One region of the Microbacterium sp. 05N427 genome, then DNA from elsewhere that is predicted to be linked to it. Evidence: riboswitches for the same ligand, from Rfam matches in the RefSeq annotation. Region 1 holds a riboswitch; each other region holds the start of a gene.
The links. A riboswitch is a leader RNA that binds a small molecule or an ion and turns the genes downstream of it on or off. The one in region 1 is predicted to bind thiamine pyrophosphate.
Positions count from the first base shown of each region.

Region 1 (4,207 bases):
GTCGAGCCCGCGCTGCACGGCATGCCGGCGGTCACGCGTGATCGCGAGGGCACGGGCCCTGAGGACGGCGGCATCCGGGACGGGATCCGCCACCGGCAGTACCGGCAGGCCCACCGGATGCCCCGGCACCCACACGCCCGCGTCCGCGAGGGCGTCGCCGTGCACCCGGAACACGTCGTCCGGGGCCCCGTCGGCGAGGAGCCCGCCGTCCGCGCCGACCACGATCACGCGGGTCATCAGATCCGCCCAGACCGCGGTGCGGTGCTCGATCACCACGAGCGTGGCGCCGGTCGCCGCCACGACGTGCTCGACGCTCGCTCGGATCTCCTGCACGYCGTCGGGGTCGAGGTTGGCCGTCGGCTCATCGAGCAGCAGCAGCCCCGGCCGCATCGCGAGGGCCCCGGCGAGCGCGAGCCGCTGCTTCTGTCCGCCAGAGAGCGCCGCCGTGGACCGGTCCAGCGGCACGTCGAGACCGACCGCGTCCAGCGCCTCCACGACGCGAGCGGGGATGTCCTCCGCGGGCACACCGAGGTTCTCGCAGCCGAAAGCGACGTCGTCGCCGACCTTGCTCAGCACGACACCGGCATCAGGATCCTGCAGGACCAGCCCGATCCTGCCCCGCTGGCCCTCCGGATCGGATCCGTCGACGTGCAGGGATCCGCGGCTCTCACCCTCATCGGCATCGCCGAGCAGCCCCGCCATGCCGGTCAGGAGCGTCGACTTGCCGGCACCCGACGCACCGAGCAGGAGCACCCTCTCCCCCGGCTCGATCGTGAAGGTCACGTCGCTGACCGCGGGCAGGCGGCGGCCGGCGTAACGCCAGCCCCACCCGTCCGCGACGACGCGAGCGGCACCCGCGGTCATGTCAGACCTCGCGGCGGAGCTCGCGTCCCGCGGCGAAACGGCTCAGGGCGCCGGTCGCGGCGAGAGCGCGCACGAGCAGCCATCCGAGGACACCGGTCAGCAGCGCGCCCGAGACGACGAGGGCGCCGAGGTAGATCGCGTTGAACTCGGCCGACTTCAGGATGTTCGGGGAGCTGCCGTAGAACAGCTCGAACAGCCAGGCGCCCGCAGCGGCGGCCACGCCGGCGAGCGCGGCGACGGGCAGCGAGAACCGGCGGTACAGGAAGATCGCGAAGATCAGCTCGGCCCCGAGGCCCTGCGCGATGCCTTCGAGCACCGTGGAGACGCCCCAGATGTTGCCGATCAGCATCGACACGATCGCCGCGACGACCTCGACGACGAGGGCGGCTCCTGGCTTGCGGATCACGAGCCCGCCGACCACGCCGCCGAGCAGCCAGATCCCGACCGCGATGCCGCCGAGGCCAGGGGTGAGGCCGTCGGCCGCGGTGAACCAGGCATAGCCGATCGTGTTCCAGACCCAGAAGATCAGGCCGATGGCGACGCCGAGCACGGCGGCCACGACGATGTCGACGACGCGCCAGTTCAGGCGGCGTGCGACCGCCCCGCTGCTGTTCACGTTCTGTGCGGTTGCAGATGCATGCATGTGAAATGCTCCTCCCTGCGCCGGCATGATCCGGATCAGGTTCGACGGTCGAAGCGCGATTCGCTCCCTCTCAGCCCGGCTCGCCGGACTCCCGTGGTGATCCGCCCATCCTATCCCCGCCGGGGCGCACCGGCGACCTTCTCGTCACACGGCGTGACGCGAGAACGCCCGCGATACCTGCCGTTGACAGGGCTGCCAGATACGGTAGGGGGGTGAACAATGACGACGGTCCGGGGGCCGCCCAGGTCGATCCGAAGATCGCCGACGCCGACGCACCCGCTGTCGACGCCTCCCGCGCGGCCGTCGACGCGCTCGCGCCGGAACCGGCAGCCCTGTTCCCTGCCGCACCGGAGCGGCCCGAGCCTGCCTCGCTGTTCCCTCCGCGGGAGACCCCCGCTCCGGAACCGCTGTTCCCCGCGCCGGACTTCCCCTCTTCTGCGCCGCTGTTCGGAGGCACCGCGGATCCGGCGCCGTCGGCATCAACGGTCGCCCAGAAGGATCCGGCGATCGAGAGCGCGCCGATGCCAGAGGCTCCTGCTGAGTCGCCTGCCGCGGGCGGGGTCGCGACGATGTCCGAGACGCCCGCCACGGACGCGGCGGTGACGCCCGCCACGACGGATCCGGCCTCGGTCGAACCGTCGGCTGCGCCGGCAGAAACGGCCCCCGCCGTCGCCACCGCCCCCGCCGCCGCCGCATCCCCGGCAGCCGGATCTCCGGCCGTCGCTCCCACCGCCCCGACCCGCGCCGCACGGCCGCTGCCCTCGGCATCGCTCGTCCGCGGCCCCGACCGCCCGCCGGCCGCCGCGCTCTCCTGGGTCGACGTGACTCGGGTCGGCGCAGGCAACGCCGCAGCCGCGGCTCCGTCCCGTGCATTGCTGGACGATGTCCCGCACCGCAGCCTGGCCCGACCGGGAGTGCTGCTGCCGTTGGGCGGGGTGCTCGCCGTGATCATCGCGTACGGCGCCACGACCGCGCTCTGGCCGCTCAACGCCGTGCAACCCGTCGCGGCCCCCGTCGCGTTCCAGCCCCCCGCCGCTCCCGCGGCCGCCGCAGCCTGGCCTGCCACGGGCAGCGCCGCGGTGGGCGTCGCCGGCATCGGCACGATCGCCTCGGCCGAGCAGCACGCTCCGATGGCGAGCATCACGAAGCTCGTGACGGTGCTCGCCTCGCTCGACAAGATGCCCCTCAAGGCCGGTGAGCAGGGCCCGTCCTTCGCGTTCACGCAGGCCGACAGCGACGACTACTGGAGCTACCTCCGCCAGGACCAGTCCGCGCTCGACGTCCCGGTCGGCGGATCCCTCACGCAGTACCAGCTGTACGAGGGGATCCTGCTCGGGTCGGCGAACAACTACGCCGACCGCCTCGCCCGCGAGGTGTGGGGCTCGGATGAGAACTATGCGGCCGCCGCGAATCAATGGCTGAGCCAGCACGACCTCGCCGACATCACGGTCGTGACCCCTTCAGGCTTCGACTTCGGCAACGTCTCGACCCCGCGCGCGCTCATCCAGCTCGGTCAGATCGCCGAGAAGAACCCGGTGGTCGCCGGGATCGTGAAGCAGAAGAGCGTCGAGCTGCCCGGCGCGGGTGTCGTGAAGAACACCAACGGACTCATCGACGATGCCGGCATCGTGGGCATCAAGACCGGCACGATCGGCGACGGCGCCGATACCCGCTACAACCTGCTCTCGGCCAAGGACGTCACGGACGGGGACGCCGTCGTACGGATCTACGTGGCCGCCCTCGGGCAGGACAGCGATGCGGGTCGGGTCGACGCCTCGCGTGCGCTCTACGCCGGTCTCGAGGCGGCGCTGAAGGACCAGCCGCAGACGGTGGACAAGGGCGCGACGCTGGGCACGGTCGACACGGCGTGGGGCGAGACCACCCAGGTGGTGGCCGCCGAGAGCGCCCGCGTGGTGCTGTGGAATGGCGCCTCCGCAACGGCGACCACGAAGTTCTCGCTCGGGGACGGCTGGAAGGCCGGCGAAAAGGCGGGCACGCTCAGCCTCAAGGGCCCGCTGGACTCCGCCTCGGTGCCGCTGGAGCTGCGTACCGCCCTGCACGGCCCGAGCTTCTGGTGGCGTCTCACCCACCCGCTCGAACTGTTCGGCCTGACGAAGTAGGCCGACGGATCCGGACTGCCGCCCGCTTTCTCGGTTCAGGTCGCACTTTCTCCGCTCAGGTCGCACTTTCTGCCGCTAAAGCAGGCGCAGAACGGCACAAATCGCGACCTGAGCGACAACACGACCTCTGACGTGAGCCGTCACGCCACGAGAAAGCGCCGCCGCCCTGCTAACAGGACGACGGCGCTCACGTCGGTGCGGACGAGGTCAGACTCTGTCGTCCTCGATCTCCCACGACGAGTTCTCCGGCGACTCGGCCGACTCGATGACGCGCTCGGCGACGGCGACCGGGGCGGTCCCCGCACCGATCACGGCGGCGGCACCGGCCTCGACCTCGGACGCGACGGATCCGTCCACCGGAACCGTGACGGTGCCGGTGACGAGCGCCTCGTCGGCGTCGGTGTCGCTCGCGGCCTGCTCGAACTGCGACTGGTACAGCCGCCAGTACGCGCCCTGCGCCGCGATGAGCTCCTCGTGGTTGCCCTTCTCCACGATGTCGCCGTGCTCCATCACGAGGATGAGGTCGGCATCACGGATCGTGGACAGGCGGTGCGCGATGACGAACGACGTGCGGCCGTTG
Region 1 is NZ_JBFTMT010000006.1:178,736-182,942, forward strand. Features, by position in the region: gene AC1DG4_RS07555 (ABC transporter ATP-binding protein) at 1-864, opposite strand, end outside; gene AC1DG4_RS07560 (ECF transporter S component) at 866-1,507, opposite strand; TPP riboswitch at 1,503-1,612, opposite strand; gene AC1DG4_RS07565 (D-alanyl-D-alanine carboxypeptidase family protein) at 1,720-3,627, shown strand; gene AC1DG4_RS07570 (ABC transporter ATP-binding protein) at 3,835-4,207, opposite strand, start outside.

Region 2 (4,207 bases), on a different contig from region 1:
TGTGCGTGATGTTCAGCGGAAGCAGCGTGAACAGGATCGAGAGCATGATCGCCGTACCCAGCGTTCCGCCGATCTGGCGGAAGAAGGTCGCGGCGCTCGTGGCGACGCCCATGTCGGGCGCGGACACCGCGTTCTGGCTCGCCATCGTGAGCGACTGCATGAGCTGACCGAGTCCGAGACCGACCACGAACATGCCGATCATCATGAACCACACCGGCGTGCTGGACGAGACGAAGGTGAGCAGCAGGAATCCGAGAGCGGTGCACAGCGTGCCGGTGCGCGGGAAGATGCCGTACTTCCCGGTGCGCGACGTGATCTGACCGGCGGCCATGGACGACGTCATGAGGCCGACGACCATCGGCAGCATGGCGAAGCCGGATTCGGTGGGGGTCAGGCCCGCGACGATCTGCATGTACAGCGGGATGGTCATCATCGCGCCGAACATGCCGAAGCCGACGAGCACGCCGATGACGGTCGCCATCGAGAACGTGTTGGAGTGGAACAGGCGGATCGGGATGATCGCGTCGTCCTTCATCGCGATCTCGATCAGCACGAAGGCGATGGCGCCCAGGCCGCCGATGACGTAGCAGGCGATCGCGGCGAACGAGGACCAGCCCCACTCACGGCCCTGTTCGGCCACGAGCAGCAGCGGTACGAGCGCCACGATCACGGCCGTCGCTCCCCACCAGTCGATACGCGGGTTCTTGTGCGTTCCGACCTTCGGAAGGTGCAGGAACGCGATCACCATGCCGAGCGCGATGAGGCCGATCGGCAGGTTGATGAGGAATACCCAGCGCCATCCCGAGATCCAGAGGATCTCGTTCGCGCCGGCGAACAGACCGCCGACGAGCGGGCCGATCAGCGAGGAGATGCCGAACACGGCGAAGAAGTAGCCCTGGTACTTGGCGCGCTCGCGCGGAGCGAGGATGTCCGCCATGATCGCGAGCGGCAGCGACATCAGCGCGCCGGCGCCGATGCCCTGGAAGGCGCGGAAGCCGGCCAGCATCAGCATCGACGTCGAGAATGTCGACAGCACGGATCCGAGGATGAACACCGTGATGCCGAAGATGAACAGCGGTCGGCGACCGAAGATGTCGCTGAGCTTGCCGTAGATCGGCACCGAGATCGTCGAGGTGATCAGGTAGGCGGTGGTGACCCAGGCCTGCTGATCGAGGCCGTGCAGGTCATCGCCGATCGTACGGATCGCGGTTCCCACGATCGTCTGGTCGAGCGACGAGAGGAACATGCCGGCCATGAGGCCGTAGATGACGAGCAGGATCTGCCTGTGCGTCATGATCGGGGCGTTCTGCTTGCGCTCCGTGCGCGTCGCCCCTGTAGTTGCTGTCGCGGTGGACATGGAGTCCCTTTCACGTGGATCGAGGACGCCGTCGCCCGTCGTCGACACCCGTCGCTTCGAGCGCCGACGTTGGCGGCAAGAATGTTGCAGCCATGCAAGATTACACGAAAGGAAAGGTTGCGCAAACGCAGAATCCCTATGAGGTTGCTGGATCCTGCCCGACCGGGACACGGCGGACGCAGAGTGCGCGCACCCCGCGGCGCAGCCGTGCTGCGCGTTGCGTGTACTGTGTCGGTATCCACACGGGTGCCCTCGCAAGGGCTGAGATCGGGCTGACGCGGCTCGAACCGTTCGAACCTGTCCGGGTAATGCCGGCGAAGGAAGTAGGAGCCCTCATGGGATCTCGCGATTCTGCGCGCGCGCTCGCGCATCTGCACGACTCCACGCACGACCTGCACGTGCCCGTCACCCGGATCGCGCTGGATCCGTCGCCGGACGGGACGCAGAACCCGCCGGTGACGATCTACCGCACCGAAGGACCGGGGAGCGATCCGGTCGTCGGCCTGGCCGCGCTGCGGGAGCGCTGGATCGCGGACCGCGACGACACCGACGCGTATCAGGGCCGGGCGCGCGATCTGCACGACGACGGCCGCTCCGCGATCCGCCGCGGCGCCGCCTCCGCGGAGTGGCGCGGCGTGCGGCGGCCGGTCCGCCGGGCCCGTGCCGGACGCACGATCACCCAGATGCGGTACGCCCGCGACGGCCTGATCACGCCCGAGATGCGCTTCGTCGCGCTGCGGGAGAGCTGCGATCCCGAGCTGGTCCGCGCCGAGGTCGCGGCCGGCCGGGCGATCATCCCGAACAACGTCAACCACCCCGAGTCCGAGCCGATGATCATCGGAAAGGCGTTCCTGGTCAAGATCAATGCGAACATCGGCAACTCCGCGGTGACGAGCTCGATCGCCGAGGAGGTCTCCAAGCTGCAGTGGGCGACCACCTGGGGCGCCGACACCGTGATGGACCTGTCGACGGGCGACGACATCCACACCACGCGCGAGTGGATCATCCGCAATTCGCCGGTCCCGATCGGCACCGTGCCGATCTACCAGGCGCTCGAGAAGGTCGACGGCGACGCCTCGGCGCTCACCTGGGAGATCTATCGCGACACCGTCATCGAGCAGTGCGAGCAGGGCGTCGACTACATGACCGTGCACGCCGGCGTGCTGCTGCGTTATGTGCCGCTCACCGCGGACCGGGTGACGGGGATCGTGTCCCGCGGCGGGTCGATCATGGCCGGCTGGTGCCTCGCGCATCATCAGGAGAACTTCCTCTACACGCACTTCGACGAGCTCTGCGAGATCTTCGCGCAGTACGACGTCGCGTTCTCGCTGGGCGACGGGCTGCGGCCCGGATCCATCGCCGACGCGAACGACGCCGCCCAGTTCGCCGAGCTCGACACGCTCGCCGAGCTGACGAAGCGGGCGTGGACGCACGACGTCCAGGTCATGGTGGAGGGGCCGGGGCACGTGCCTTTCCACCTGGTGCGGGAGAACGTGGAGCGGCAGCAGGAGCTGTGCGACGGCGCCCCGTTCTACACTCTCGGCCCCCTGGTGACCGACGTCGCCCCTGGCTACGACCACATCACCTCGGCGATCGGCGCGACCGAGATCGCGCGCTACGGCACGGCGATGCTCTGCTACGTGACGCCGAAGGAGCACCTCGGACTGCCCGACCGGGATGACGTGAAGACCGGGGTCATCACCTACAAGATCGCCGCGCATGCCGCCGACCTCGCCAAGGGCCACCCCGGTGCGCGTGACCGCGACGACGCGCTCTCGAAGGCGCGCTTCGAGTTCCGCTGGCTCGACCAGTTCGCGCTGTCGCTGGATCCGGACACCGCAGAGGCCTTCCACGACGAGACCCTGCCGGCCGAGCCGGCCAAGACCGCGCACTTCTGCTCGATGTGCGGGCCGAAGTTCTGCTCGATGCGGATCTCGCAGGACATCCGGGATCGCTTCGGCGACGGCGCGGAGCAGGAGCGCATCGCCGGCATGGCGCAGAAGTCCGCGGAGTTCGCCCAGGCCGGGGGACAGGTCTACCTGCCTATGCCGACCGTCGGATCGCGGTAGGACAGGATGCTGCGCAAGGGCGCCGCCGTGGAGAGCGACGGCGACCGCATCGTCGTGGTCGGCGCCGGGATCGTCGGGCTGAGCATTGGGTGGCGGGTCGCGCGGACGGGTCGCCGCGTGGTGCTGTGCGACCCGGATCTCGCCCGCGGCGCCACATTCGCCGCCGCGGGGATGCTCGCGCCGGTGAGCGAGTACCACTATCAGGAGGACGAGCTGCTGCCGCTGCTGCTGGCGTCCGCGGCGCGGTATCCGGAGTTCGTGCGCGCGCTCACGCCCGAGGGCCGGCCTGCCGAGGAGACGGCCGGCTACCGGCCCGGCGAGACCCTGCTGGTCGGGGTCGATCAGGGCGATCGCCGCGCGCTCGCGGATCTGCACGCCGCGCACACCGCGCACGGGCTCGCCGCCGAGCCGCTGACCGCCCGGGACGCCCGCGCCCTGGAACCGCTGCTCGGCCCGCGCGTCACGAGCGCCTACCGGATCCGCGGCGACCATCAGGTCGATCCGCGCGTGCTCGCGGCGCGGCTGCTGCAGGCCCTCGAGGCCGACGACCGGGTGCGGATCGTCCGGGAGCGCGTGACGGAGCTGCGGCGCGCGTCGGCGGATCCGGATGCACGGGTGACCGGCGTGCGTCTCGCCGGCGGAACGGTGCTGGACGCGGACGAGGTCGTGCTCGCCAACGCCCTCGGCGCCGGTGCGGTGGCCGGCCTGCCCGTGCCGCTCGGCCCGGCGCTGCGGCCCGTCCACGGCGACATCCTGCGCCTGCGCGTACCGGAGAGGCTGC
Region 2 is NZ_JBFTMT010000001.1:105,645-109,851, forward strand. Features, by position in the region: gene AC1DG4_RS00500 (MDR family MFS transporter) at 1-1,357, opposite strand, end outside; TPP riboswitch at 1,590-1,697, shown strand; gene thiC (phosphomethylpyrimidine synthase ThiC) at 1,693-3,426, shown strand; gene thiO (glycine oxidase ThiO) at 3,433-4,207, shown strand, end outside.
Region 2: another riboswitch for thiamine pyrophosphate. It lies ahead of thiC (phosphomethylpyrimidine synthase ThiC); the one in region 1 lies ahead of AC1DG4_RS07560 (ECF transporter S component).

Region 3 (4,207 bases), on a different contig from region 1:
CCGCGCGCCGCGTCGCCGACCTCATGGTCTCGCTCGCCGGGGGCACGCTGACCGAGGAGGGCGGCGCGCTCTTCGCCGAGGTCTTCATCGAGGGCATCGACCTTCCGGCCGGTTTCGTGCAGGGCCTCATCGGCGTGGACTACACCGACGCCGAGGTGACGGGCGCCCTCGAGACGATCGGCGCCGAGGTGACGGCGGCCGACTCCGGCTGGAACGTCATCCCGCCGAGTTGGCGCCCTGACCTCACCGACAAGTGGTCGCTGGCCGAGGAGGTCGCGCGCATTCACGGACTGGACCGGATCCCGTCCGTGCTCCCGACGCCGCCGTCCGGCCGCGGACTCACCGACCTGCAGCAGGGCCGGCGTCGCGTCGCGAACGCCCTGGCCGCCGCAGGGCTCGTGGAGACCCCGGCGTTCCCGTTCACCACCGAGGAGCAGAACGACCTGCACGGCTCGGCCTCGGGGGATCGCATCCCCGGCGTGCGCCTGGCGAACCCGCTCGACGGGCAGGCGCCGTTCCTGCGTCGTTCGCTGCTCCCCGGTCTGCTGCAGATCGCGCACCGCAACATCGCGCGCGGTCTCGTGGATCTCGCGATCTTCGAGACCGGCGTCGTGTTCCTGCCCGAGCCGGGCGTCGTCTACGGCACCGACGAGGTGCCGCCGCTCGGCGTCAAGCCCTCGGATGACACGCTCGCGGCCCTGGACGCCTCGATCCCGCCGCAGGCCCGCCTCGTCGCGGCCCTGTTCACCGGGCACGTCACCCCCCGCCAGCCGGGGCGCGCGGCCGAGGAGTACGGTCTCAGCGAGGCGCTCGACGCTGTGCGCGTGATCGCGGAGGCGGCCGGCGTCGAGATCGACGTCGTGCAGGGGAGCCGCGCGGCTCTGCACCCGGGACGCACCGGCGTGCTGCAGGTGCGCGACGCTTCGACAGGCTCTGCGACCGTGGTCGGCTACGTCGGCGAACTGCACCCGCAGGTCTCGGCCGACGCCGACCTGCCGGGGCGCGCGGTGGTGCTCGAGCTCGACCTCGACCGGGTTCTGGCCCTGGCGGGGGAGCGCGTGGTCGCGGCATCGCTGTCGACCTACCCGGCCGCGACGCAGGACGTGTCGCTCGTGGTGGACGCGGGAATCCCCGCCGCCGAGGTGAGCGCGGCCCTGTCCGAGGGCGCGGGCGCGCTCCTCGAGTCCGTCCGCCTCGTCGACGACTACCGCGGCGAGGGCGTGGCGGACGGATCCAAGAGCCTGAGCTTCGCGCTGCGCTTCCGGGCCGATGACCGCACCCTGACCGCCGCCGAGGCGACCGAGGCGAAGCTCGCCGGCGTCGCCGTCGCGACCGAGCGCTTCGGGGCTCAGATCCGCGACTGAGACGCGACGCACGCACGACACGGGAACGCCTGCACGACCGGATCCACGGATCCATCGTGCAGGCGTTCTCTCGTCGCGCATCCGTCGCGTGACGGGAACGGATCCGGATCCATCGTGGTTCGGACCGAGCCGTCCTGGCTAGACTGACCGGCAGTGACACGGGGTGCCGCATCCGCGGCTGAGAACACACCCGTCGAACCTGATCTAGGTCGTACTAGCGAAGGGATGTCGCGATGAGCGCGCGTCTGGAAACAAAGTCCGAATCCGTGGTGGAATCCGCCGCGGACCTTCTCGCGGAGCTGCGGGCGGAGCCCCCGCTCGTGCACTGCATCACGAACTCGGTGGTCACCGGGTTCACCGCCAACGTGCTGCTCGCGCTGGGAGCCGCGCCCGCGATGGTGGACATCACGGGGGAGGCCGGCATGTTCGCCGCGATCTCGTCCGGGCTGCTGGTGAACCTCGGCACTCCCACGCCCGAGCAGCGCTCCGCGAGCCTCGAGGCTGTCGGCGGTGCGCGCACGGCCGGCACCCCGTGGGTGCTTGATCCGGTCGCGGTCGGCGCACTGCCGGTGCGTACGGCGCTGGCGCAGGACCTGCTCGCCCTGCGCCCCACGGTCATCCGCGGCAACGCCTCGGAGATCCTCGCCCTCGCCGGCCAGAGCCAGGGCGGGCGCGGTGTCGATGCGCTGGACGGCACAGAGGCCGCGGCCGACGCGGCCCGAGACCTGGCCAGGGTCACCGGGGGAGCGGTGGCCGTGTCCGGCCCGGTCGATCTCCTCGTCGACGCGGATCGCGAGGTCCGCATCGCGAACGGCGACGTCCTGCTCACCCGTGTCACCGGCGGCGGCTGCGCGCTCGGCGCGGTGATGGCTGCCTTCCTCGGCGCCGCGCGACGGACGGGCGACAGCCCTCTGGTCGCCGCCGCTGCGGCCACGCTGGTCTACACGCTCGCCGCCGAAGACGCTGCGGCGCGGTCGGGAGGACCCGGATCCTTCGCCGTCGCCCTGCTCGACGACCTCGCCGCGATCCGGCCGGAGTCCCTCGCGGCGCGCGCCCGGGTCGACGTCGTGACGATCGAGACCGCGGGGGCCACGGCATGACGCTCGCGGACGTCGCCACCGCGCCGCGCCCCGCGCGCACCGCGCAGGCGGGCGCCCGGCGCCGGCTCACGGCCGACGACCTCGCCCTCTACCTCGTCACGGACCCCGTGCTGAGCGGCGCACGCGGTGTGCCCGCCGTCGTCGACGCCGCCGTGGCCGGCGGCGTGCGGATCGTGCAGCTGCGCGACAAGGACGCCGATGACGGGTCGATCGTGGAGCAGCTCGTCGAACTCTCCGAGGTCATCGCCGGTCGGGCACTGCTCGTGGTCGACGATCGTCTCGACGCCGTCGTGGAGGCGCGGCGCCGAGGCGCGCGCGTGGACGGCATCCACATCGGTCAGTCGGACGTGTCGCCGCTCGTCGCCCGTTCGGTGCTGGGCCCCGACGCGATCGTCGGGCTCACGGCGAACCAGCCGGCGCACCTCGAAGCCGCGATGGCGCTGCCGGCGGGCACGGTCGATTACCTGGGCGTTGGCGTGATCCACCCCACGACGACCAAGCGCAACCATCCGCCGGAGCTCGGCGTGGCGGGGTTCGCCGCGTTCGCCGCGGCGAGCCCGTTGCCGTGCGTCGCGATCGGTGGCATCGAGCGGACCGACGCGGCTGCGCTCCGCGCCGCGGGAGCGGCGGGGGTCGCGGTGGTGTCGGCGCTGTGCGCGGCGCCGGATCCGCGCGTCGCCGCACGCAAGCTGCTGCGCGCCTGGGGCGCGGGCGGGGTGCCCCGCGTGCTCTCGATCGCGGGCAGCGACCCGTCCGGCGGGGCGGGAATCCAGGCCGACCTCAAGGCCATCGCTGCGAACGGCGGCTACGGCATGGCCGCGATCACCGCACTGACCGCACAGAACACCCGCGGAGTCAGAGGCGTGCACGTCCCGCCCGCCGCGTTCCTGCGCGCCCAGCTCGACGCGATCAGCGACGACGTGCGGATCGACGCCGTGAAGATCGGGATGCTCGCCGGATCCGCGGTGATCGCCGAGGTCGGATCCTGGTTGCAGGAGCACCGGCCGCCCACCGTCGTGCTGGATCCGGTCATGATCGCCACCAGCGGCGATCGGCTGCTGGACGCCGAGGCGGAGCACGCGCTGCGCGCCCTGCTGCCTTTGGCCGATCTCCTCACACCGAACCTGCCGGAGCTCGCCGTCCTCGCGCGAGAGCCCGCGGCCACGAGCTGGACCGGCGCCCTCGCCCAGGCGCAACGGCTCTCGGCCGAGACGGGTGCGCTGGTGCTCGTGAAAGGCGGGCACCTCGGCGGCGACGAGGCGCCCGATGCGCTCGTCGGTCCCTCCGGGCCGGTGCGCGAGTATCCCGGATCCAGGATCCGGACGGCCAGCACGCACGGCACCGGCTGCTCGCTGTCCGCCGGGCTCGCGACCCGCCGGGCGGCCGATCACGACTGGCGGGATGCGGTCGCCGAGGTGCGGTCGTGGCTGCGGGAGTCGATCGCCGCCGGCGCCGGACTTCAGGTCGGATCCGGTCACGGCCCGGTCAGCCACTTCGCCGGGCTGTGGCGGCGCGGAGGCCTCGAAGCCGCTCCTGGCCGCGCGGCGATCGCCGCGGAGTGGTGGTCCTCGATCGCCCCGATCCGTCGCGCGATCGACGACCTGCCGTTCCTGCGCCGCCTCGCCGACGGGAGCCTGCCGGAGACCTCGTTCCGCTGGTACCTCGCGCAGGACGCCCTGTACCTGCGCGACTATGCGCGCACGCTCGCGGAGGCGGCGCGCATCGCACCGGACTCGGCCGAAC
Region 3 is NZ_JBFTMT010000007.1:326,397-330,603, forward strand. Features, by position in the region: gene pheT (phenylalanine--tRNA ligase subunit beta) at 1-1,364, shown strand, start outside; TPP riboswitch at 1,514-1,607, shown strand; gene thiM (hydroxyethylthiazole kinase) at 1,598-2,464, shown strand; gene AC1DG4_RS09695 (bifunctional hydroxymethylpyrimidine kinase/phosphomethylpyrimidine kinase) at 2,461-4,207, shown strand, end outside.
Region 3: another riboswitch for thiamine pyrophosphate. It lies ahead of thiM (hydroxyethylthiazole kinase); the one in region 1 lies ahead of AC1DG4_RS07560 (ECF transporter S component).